Regions from separate parts of the Marivirga tractuosa DSM 4126 genome, predicted to be linked through region 3. Evidence: riboswitches for the same ligand, from Rfam matches in the RefSeq annotation. Region 3 holds a riboswitch; each other region holds the start of a gene.
The links. Region 3 has a riboswitch for S-adenosylmethionine ahead of FTRAC_RS05745 (O-acetylhomoserine aminocarboxypropyltransferase/cysteine synthase family protein). Riboswitches for the same ligand answer to the same signal wherever they lie in the genome.
Positions count from the first base shown of each region.

Region 1: another riboswitch for S-adenosylmethionine. It lies ahead of metH (methionine synthase); the one in region 3 lies ahead of FTRAC_RS05745 (O-acetylhomoserine aminocarboxypropyltransferase/cysteine synthase family protein).
Region 2: another riboswitch for S-adenosylmethionine. It lies ahead of FTRAC_RS14925 (trans-sulfuration enzyme family protein); the one in region 3 lies ahead of FTRAC_RS05745 (O-acetylhomoserine aminocarboxypropyltransferase/cysteine synthase family protein).

Region 1 covers NC_014759.1:4,294,561-4,297,844, forward strand. Annotated here, with positions in the region: gene metH (methionine synthase) at 1-1,650, opposite strand, end outside; SAM riboswitch class I at 1,700-1,821, opposite strand; gene FTRAC_RS18125 (tetratricopeptide repeat protein) at 2,159-3,284, shown strand, end outside.
Region 2 covers NC_014759.1:3,519,732-3,523,015, reverse strand. Annotated here, with positions in the region: gene FTRAC_RS14930 (HEPN domain-containing protein) at 1-316, opposite strand, end outside; gene FTRAC_RS14925 (trans-sulfuration enzyme family protein) at 463-1,635, opposite strand; SAM riboswitch class I at 1,922-2,025, opposite strand; gene FTRAC_RS14920 (alpha/beta hydrolase) at 2,310-3,140, shown strand; gene FTRAC_RS14915 (DUF819 family protein) at 3,257-3,284, opposite strand, start outside.
Region 3 covers NC_014759.1:1,410,050-1,413,333, forward strand. Annotated here, with positions in the region: gene FTRAC_RS05740 (homoserine O-acetyltransferase family protein) at 1-243, opposite strand, end outside; gene FTRAC_RS05745 (O-acetylhomoserine aminocarboxypropyltransferase/cysteine synthase family protein) at 218-1,546, opposite strand; SAM riboswitch class I at 1,908-2,001, opposite strand; gene FTRAC_RS05750 (lysoplasmalogenase) at 2,137-2,826, opposite strand; gene FTRAC_RS05755 (T9SS type A sorting domain-containing protein) at 2,926-3,284, opposite strand, start outside.

The DNA of each region.
Region 1 (3,284 bases), 1.6 Mb from region 3:
TTTGGCGTAAGGAAGATTTTCTTTTATCCACTGAACGGCATTGATGAAGTCAACAGCATAATTATTATGCTCTTCCATTCCCGTACCTATTGTCAGGATGTTCGGGTCAAAAATGATGTCCTCAGGAGGGAATTCTGCTTTATTCACTAATAGATCATAGCATCGTTTGCAGACTGCGATTTTTCTATCAAAAGTATCGGCTTGACCTGTTTCATCAAAAGCCATGACTACCACTGAGGCACCATAACTTTTAATCTTTTTGGCTTTGGCTATAAAATCTTCTTCACCTTCCTTTAAACTGATGGAGTTGACAATTCCTTTTCCTTGCAAGCATTTTAATCCTGCTTCAATTACTTCCCATTTGGAAGAATCAATCATGAAAGGAAGTCGTGCAATATCCGGTTCTGAGGAAATAAGATTTACAAAGTTAGGTAAAACTTTGACAGCATCAAGCATGCCGTCATCCATATTAATATCGATAATCTGTGCTCCACCTTCTACTTGATCAATGGCGATGTCTACAGCTTCTTCAAACTTTTCTTCACGGATTAGTCTTGCAAATTTCTTAGAGCCCGAAACATTGGTTCTTTCTCCTATATTCACAAAATTGATCTCTGGAGTAACCGATAAAGGCTCTAAGCCGCTTAATCGCATTATTTTCTTTTGTGCCGCAATTTTATGAGGCTGAGATTTGGCAGCATATTCTGCTATGGCCTTGATGTGTTCTGGTTGAGTACCGCAGCAGCCGCCTATGATGTTGACCAAGCCTTCATCAAAATAGCTTTTGATAATGCTGCTCATTTCTGAGGGACTTTCATCATATTCCCCAAATTCATTGGGCAATCCTGCATTTGGATGGCATGAAATGGCCACATCGGAAATTCTGGCCAATTGCTGCAAATACGTTTTGAGCTGATCAGCACCTAAAGCGCAGTTAAAGCCAACACTTAGCAAAGGGAAATGACGGATACTATTCCAGAATGCTCCAACTGTTTGTCCGGAAAGCGTTCTTCCACTCGCATCTGTTATAGTACCTGAAACCATCACAGGGATTTCGATACCTTTCTCTTCTTTTAGTTCTTGAATAGCCATCAATGCAGATTTACAATTCAAGGTATCAAAAACAGTTTCTACCAAAAATATATCTACTCCACCTACAGCCAATGCTTCCGCTTGTAGTTTATAGGCTATTTTTAATTCATCAAAAGAAGTGGCTCTGAATCCGGGACGATTTACATCAGGGGATAAAGAAGCAGTTTTATTGGTGGGACCAATTGAACCTGCTACAAACCTAGGTTTGTCAGCATATTCCTCAGTTACTTCTTTGGCAATTTTGGCTGATTGCTCATTTAGTTCCCAAACCAAATCCTGCATGTCATAATCTGCCATTGCAATAGTTGTCCCACTAAAAGTATTGGTTTCAATGATATCAGCACCGGCATCAAGATACGCTCTGTGTATATCTTTAATGATTTTAGGCTGGGTTAAGGACAATAAATCATTGTTGCCTTTCAAATCTGATGGATAATCCGCAAAACGATCTCCACGGTAATCGGCTTCTGTGAGTTTATAGTTCTGAATCATAGTGCCCATAGCACCATCCAATACTAAAATCCTGTCTTTTAAAATATCTTTTGAAAATCGACTCATTCTGAATAATTCTTTATTTGCATCCAGAAAGTGCCGTGAGAAAGGCTGTTTCTTATCTTCTTCCGAGCGTAAATCTCGAAATGGGAGTTAGCACCGTTTCCTTTTGCAAATGCATTGGAAGGGTTGCTAAGACTTCAAAGGGCCCATTCCCTCAGTCTTTCTGGATAAGTTTGTCAAAGTAAAGCATAAAAACCGAAATGGTAAAATGAAAGTTCAGGAATTTTGTTTTGACAAAAGAAAAATCATTTGTTCTCAGTAAGCCTCGTCATTAAGGTTGATTATTGATCTCAAACCGCTAGTAAAGTATTGAATAATGAATTTTTGCTTGCTGGTAAACTATAGAAGAAGCTAGCACAAGACTTCTTTTAGGATCCTCTTACAAATAGCTAGGATTTGCAGCTTTTCTGGAGTCACTTAGAGGGGTATATGTGCTTTTTATTAATTAAAAATTCATTTCTTTTTTTTGATAGATTGTATACTTTTATAGATAAATTTTTCAATCTGTAAAATGAGATTTTTAATAGCATTAAATATTATACTTTATAGTTTTTCTATGTCTGCTCAGGATCATTCAGCTGAGAAATATCTGTTGAAGTATTATGAACAAGAGGCTTTTGATAAAGTGGTAGAAAAAGCAGATTCTATCTTAGCAAACAACAATAAAGCAAACCTTTCAAGAATTTATCAAATAAAAGCGGATGCCCTTTATTTTTTGAATGATGTAGAAGCCTCATTGCAAAATTACTTGCTCACCATTGAGTACTTGGAGGAATTCCCAGTGGATACCGTTTATTTAATCGAAAGCTACAGTCATACGGGTTTTTGTTACAAATACCTGGGCAAGTTCACTGAAGCCATACCTTATTACGAGAAAGCTTTGCAGATTTGTCGGCAAGTCAACGATTCCTTGGAAATTGCCAACCAATTATCTCATTTGGGAGAAATTAAGGTTAAACTAAATGCATTTGCTCAAGCAAAAGCGTACTATGAAGAAGCCTATGAAATCAATTTTAATTTGAAGGATTCAATTGCTTTTGGCTATGATTTAGTCGATTTGGGAGATTTGAAATTTGCCATGAAGGAATATGATAAAGCCATTGAATATTACCAAAAAGGAATTTTGGTTCACGAAACGCGTGCTAATAATCATAATACGCATATTTTACGGATGGGTAAATTGAGTCATGCATTTTTACATGTGGGACAATCGGATAGTGCTATGTATTACATTAATCAAGCTTTAAATGAAGCTGAAAAACTAAATGATAGTCTGAGCATGGCTAAGCATTGGATTATAAAAGCTGAAATTTTAGCCTTTGAAAAGGATTTTGATTCAGCACTTTGGTATGGAAACAGTGCGAAAGACTATTTTCATGAGGATGGGTATAGCAGTTATAAAACAAATGGCAACATCACTTTAGCTGATATCTATATAGCACAGCGGAATTTAAGGAAAGCAAAAACTATATTAATAACGGAAAAGGAATTTCTAGAAGAAAATAAAAAATGGGATCGATTATTTGATATTTACACCAAATTGATCATGATTTCAGAGCAGGAAGGAAATTACAAAGCTGCTTTAGATTACTCAAAGAGCTTTAGGGTCTTAAATGACTCGATTTTGCAGAAAGATA
Region 2 (3,284 bases), 2.1 Mb from region 3:
GTGAATCATCCAGTTTCACATAATGAAATTGGATGTTTTGCCTTGTAGTCAAATGTAAATTTCCTGTTGCATATTGATTCGATAGATCAGCCACCACTCGCAATTGATCAGTTGTGATTCTACCTGCAGGAATTTTCAATCGGAACATCTGCACGCCCTGTTGTCTTTGTCCGTAAACCCCACGCGTTAATCGGTAGGCTTTAAATTTCTCTTCATCAATTTGCCCGGATCGGAAGAGTTCAATTTTATTTTTAAGCTCAGCTATGTCTTTTTTTGCTGGCTTCGGTAATGCTAAATTTTCAGTTACTTGTGTCATAATTTTAATTTTTTGGGTAAAAAAAATGCCTCTTGCGGATTTATCTGCAAGAGGCACTATAATTTGGGTATAGCGATATCATGCAGCATCCGGAGGAGCCTTGCAACACATCATAAAACAGATCTTATTTTCTATTCTTAATTCCATTATTTTGAAGCTTTTAGTGCTTGTTCAATATCTTCAATTATATCATTCACATTTTCCAAACCGACCGATAAGCGGATTAAGCCATCTGCAATTCCTACCCTATGCCTTTCCTCCTCGCTTAGTTTGCTGTGAGTGGTCGTGGCAGGATGCGTCACAATGGATCGGGTATCCCCTAAGTTGGAAGTAACCGAAAGCATACTCAGGTTATTCACAAATTTGCTACATCGTTCGCCTCCTCCTTTGACTATAAAAGTGAGAATACCGCCTCCTTTAAGCATCTGTTTTTGGGCTAAATCAAACTGAGGGTGCGATTTCAAGAAGGGGTATTTCACGCTTTCCAATTCAGTATGTCCCTCCAAATATTCTGCAATTTTAAAGGCACTTTCGCAATGTCTGTCCATGCGCACAGCCAAGGTTTCCAGACTTCTGGATAGCACCCAGGCATTAAAAGGCGAAATGGCTGGGCCTGTGTGTCGACTGAAAAAGCGCACATCTTTAATCAATTCTTTGGAGCCGAGGATCAAGCCGCCTAAAACCCTTCCCTGTCCATCAATAAATTTGGTGGCGCTATGGGAAACAATATGCGCACCCCATTTGGCTGGCTGTTGTAAATAGGGAGTGGCAAAGCAGTTATCCACCACCAAAATCAAATTATGTGCTTCCGCCAATTTTCCTAGCCACTCCAAATCAATGATTTCCAAACCTGGATTGGAGGGTGTTTCCACAAAAATCATTTTGGTTTCAGGCTTAATCAGGCTCTCCCATTCATGCGTCCTGCTGATATCAGCATAAGTATGAGAGATTCCCCATTTCGGGAAAATCTGCGTCAATAATTGGTGGGTAGAACCAAATAATGATCTTGCCGCCAAAATATGATCGCCTTGCTGGAGCAGTGCTGCCATACTTCCAAACATAGCCGCCATTCCAGTTGCCGTGGCAAAACCATCCTCCAAGCCTTCTAAACGAGTCATTTTATCAATTAGCTCCGAACTATTAGGGTTAGAAAAACGGGAATAAATATTGCCTTCTTCCTCATCATTGAATAATGCTTTGGCTTGTTCTGCATTTTCAAAAGTGAATGATGAAGTTAGATAAAGCGGCACAGCATGTTCTCTGTTGCCACTTTGGGCAGCTTGGGTACGGATAGCCTGGGTTTCGAAATGTTGAGACATAAATATATTGATTATAGTTTTCCTGCTAGAGGAAATTAAATTTGACAAAAATTGAGTTGGATTAGCTTTATAGGTGCGTACGGGAATCGCAAGGATTACAATCCTGTACAAATTCTAGCTGTTCCCCAAAAGCTTAAATTGGAAATCAACAACAGCAGTTGCTACAACAGCAAATGCTAATTTGATTATTGGATTTAGAAATAGACATGTATTCCAATGATTGATCGTGTAAATCAATTTGGAGATTGTGCGAAATGTAAATTTTCAGTTTGTTCATTGTTTTACCGTTTTATATTTCCCTTCATTGGGCAGGAATTGGCACCTTTCCAAATTGCTTGGGGGTTGCCAGAGGGTCAACGAGCCTGTTCTCTCACCTCATCTATATAAATCGGTCGAAACCGATATGATGGCTCAAATATAGAAACTTGATTTTGACTTAACCAAATTTGGAGTACAATATTTTTACGGAAGCGCTGTTTTTATTTTTGTAAGTAATTAAAAAACAGCCTTCTAACATGCTGATGTAGCTATAATTACAGCACGAAATGGGGAAGTCACGCTAGTTGGGTAATCAAGGAAATACTTCAAAGTAGCTCGATTGGAAATTCATTTTTTCTATTTTTACAATTCCATAAATCGATCTATGCCATGGTATTCAAGTTAAAGAGCATTTTATGAGACATATATTTTTAAGCATTCTACTTTTTTTAATAGCTAACTTCTCATTTGGTCAAACATTACCTGAGAAAATTAGTGAAACTGATTTCACAATAGGTAAGATCGTTAGTATCAATTCAAAAATTTTGAATGAAAACAGAACCCTAAATATTTACCTACCTTCAAATTATGAAGCTGATAGTTCAAAAAAATATCCCGTGATTTACTTGCTGGATGGCTCTAGAGATGAAGATTTTATTCATATTTCAGGACTTGTTCAATTTGGATCTTTTCCCTGGATCAATATGATACCAGAATCCATAGTGGTCGGTATTGCAAATATTGATAGAAAAAGAGATTTCACATATCCTTCTGAAAATAAACTAGACCAAAAAGAATTCCCCACCTCTGGAAAATCGGGAAAATTCATAAGCTTTTTGGAAAAGGAACTTCAACCATTTATTGACTCAGTCTATCGGACAAAATCAAGTAAAACGATAATTGGACAATCTTTAGGGGGACTATTAGCCACTGAAATATTATTTGAAAAACCTGAACTTTTCGATAACTACATTATTGTCAGTCCGAGTTTATGGTGGGATAATGAAAATCTTTTGGAAAGAGATCCAAAATCCTACGGTTCCAAAAAATCAATCTATGTGGCAGTAGGAAAGGAAGGTGAAGTAATGGAACGTACTGCCAAAGAATTATTTGAAAAATTATTGAAAAACAAAAATCAGAACTCGCAGTTGTACTTCAATTTTTTAGAAGGCAAATCTCATGGTGATGCACTACACATTGCAGTATACAATGCGTTTGAAAAAATATTTGAATCGAAAAATGAGTAAAAAAAGGTACGGAATATTTTTTCAGAAGCATTGGCTGGCAACATGCTAATCAGCTACTTACAACACGAGCAGTGAAGCTCTGGCAGCCAAGGCATTCTCCTTACAAAAGGAAAAAGTTAAACAGCCGCAGCCGCCTGTAACAAT
Region 3 (3,284 bases):
CATATTAGCACAAATAACAGTATGCTTTTCTAAATCTATGAACCCACCATTTTCAAGGAAAAGGGAAGCCCACCAGTCCTTCACGGTGGCACTTCCTGTAAAAGCGTGGCAAACCCAAATCACTTCCCTATCATCAGAAATTTCACCTAAAACTTCATAATAAAGAGAAGCTCCTTTCAAAGTCTGCCCACTTTCTAATTGAAAATTCTTTGATAAATTATGCTGTGGCATAAGATTCCTCATGGATTTTTTGAAAAGACTGAGTAAAATCTGCAATGATATCATCAATGTGCTCAATGCCAACCGATACTCTCAATAAATTAGGAGAGATACCTGCTGACAATTGCTCTTCATCCGATAATTGCTGATGAGTGGTTGCAGAAGGCTGAATAATCAAAGTCTTAGCATCCCCAACATTTGCTAAATGGCTTACCAATTTCAAATTATCCACAAAGGCTTTGGTTTCTTCTTTATCTCCTTTAAGCGTAAAAGACAAAACTCCGCCATACCCATTATGCAAATATTTTTTAGCCAACTGATAATACTTACTACTTTCCAATCCTGGGTAGTTCACTTTTTCAACTAATGGATGTTTCTCTAACCAATAGGCTAATTTCAAAGCATTATCGACTGTTCTTTGTACCCTCAATGATAGTGTCTCCAAACCTTGGAGCAACAAGAAGCTATTAAATGGACTTAAAGCTGGGCCAAAATCTCTCAAGCCTTCAACTCTAGCTCTGATAGCATAAGCTATATTAGGTAGTCCCAATGGATTGCCCTCACCAAAAGTTTCCCAAAAATTCAACCCATGATAACCTTCTGAAGGCTCAGAAAACTGGGGGAATTTACCATTGCCCCAATTGTAATTACCAGCATCAGTAATTACTCCACCAACGGATGTTCCATGCCCACCAATCCACTTTGTAGCTGATTCTACTACAATATTAGCTCCATGCTCAATAGGTCTGAATAAATAACCACCAGCTCCAAAAGTATTGTCTACAATTAATGGAAGATCATATTTTTTGGCTAAAGCTGAAATAGCTTCAAAATCCGGAATGTTGAAGGTTGGGTTTCCAATGGTTTCTAAATAAATGGCTTTGGTATTTTCGTCTATCAAAGCTTCATAAGATTCTACTTCTTCATCTGGAGCAAACTTGACCTCAATGCCTAATCGCTTAAATGAAACCTTGAATTGATTGTACGTTCCGCCATATAAATACTTCGTTGAGATGAAATTATCTCCTGCTTCCAAAATATTATTGAGGGCAATAAACTGAGCAGCCTGACCTGAAGCAACGGAAACTGCCGCAACACCACCTTCTAATGCAGCAATTCTTTTTTCAAAAACATCATTGGTTGGGTTCATGATACGTGAATAGATATTGCCGAACTCCTTCAAGCCAAATAAGTTTGCTCCATGTTCTGAGTTATTAAAGGCATAACTGGTCGTTTGATAAATTGGAACTGCTCGTGAGTTGGTAGTTGGGTCAATTTCCTGGCCAGCGTGTAATTGTAAAGTTTCGAATTTTTGTGTAGTTGACATATTTTTAAAATTTAAGATGAATATATTTTTAGAATGAATATTTAAGTAATTGTGAGCCATTCAGGTTATCTGATTGAATCACTAAATTTTATTAAACAATTGATTTTTAGTGGATTAAAATTAATTCGAAAGGAATATTAAAACTGAAAAGGGTGTAATTTTCCCTTTAGATTATCGAAATAAATCCAAATAGAATTGAGTTGTTGATTAACAACAACAGCACATACACATTCGCATGTATGCAATGGAAATAATAGGATTAAGCTTAGAAGCTCTTTTTGTTGATTTTGAATTCTTAGCCGAGTTGGCTGACTTGACGAGCTCGCTAAAACCGAAGAAATGTATGTTGTTCATAATTATTAATTTATATTTCCCAAAATCGGGCAGGATTTGGCACCTTGATTCAGGTTGCCAGAGGGTCAACGAGCCTGTCTCTCACCTCTTCGTTATAAATTGATTACCGAAATAACACCTCAAATGTAGAAAAACCTTTTTGATTTTAACAAACCAAAAAGCAAATAAAAGTTATATATATTGAAATTATTTTTTAAACAGAATATTATATCAAATAAACGTACATCACCGCTTAATTATATGGCTTCTTTTTCCTTTTTCTTTTTATGCTGCAGTAAACCATTAACTATTAACCATTGCGCAACAATGTAGGTACTCATGATGGCAACACCAGAAAATGGAATGGTATGAGAGAATCTATTAATGGCTAATATAGAATCCGAAATTATAAATAAGGCGGCTCCTAACACTACCAACTGAAAACTCTCATCTGTAGTTTGTCCCTTCCTATACCAAGCAGCCAAGATCATTAGACACAAGACAATTCCATAAATAACCAAAGGAACTTGAATGACACTATCAACATAAGGCAAGGTTAAATAAGCCATAAGAAGAATATAAGCCAAAACGACAAAAGGAAATACTGACCATTTGATCTTCAACTTATCTTTATAAGTCGCTTTTTTATACGCTAAGATAAACACAACATGTGCAATCAAGAACGCACTTAATCCAGCAAAAAAGAACATAAAATGTTTAAAAGTGAAAAGCAACATTATATCGCCAATCCAGCTAAATGCCAATGCTAAAGTGACATAGCTCACCCATTTTTCATTTTTTAATTTATCTGATTTGTCCCAAAAGTAAATAAGAAGCGAAATCATCAACAGAGGCTTAGCAATTTGATGAAGAATATCAATTTCGAACGTCAAAGCTATAATTTCAACTATAGCCACGATCCAATAAAAATATAATTTGAGATTCATTTTATTCCGTTTATCGAAAAGTAGTTAATATTGGCCGATAAAAAAAGGGAATATTGCGAAAGTAACTGACTTGCAAATGCAAGGGATTAATAATTCTAATTACTTTTTCAGAAATTTCTTTAAAGACTTTTCAGAATCAACAGTAAGCAAAAGGTAATAATGACCTGCAGGTATATTTGATAAGTCTATTTTGTAGAGACCTGAATCTATTTTTTCATGAGTAACTTTCATCTTTGTACCGATGATGCTCATTACCTCTAATTTAATATTTGAAACCGACTTTATATCACTAATCTTTAAAAAGATGTGATCTTCAGCTGGATTAGGGTAAACATCTGCTTTATCCAGTATTTCAGCTACTTTAATGTCCTTAGCCACAATTTCTTTGTCTGCACTATTAGCCATTACTCCACTCATTTGAGTAAGCATAAAGAAAAAAATAGTCAATATGGATACAG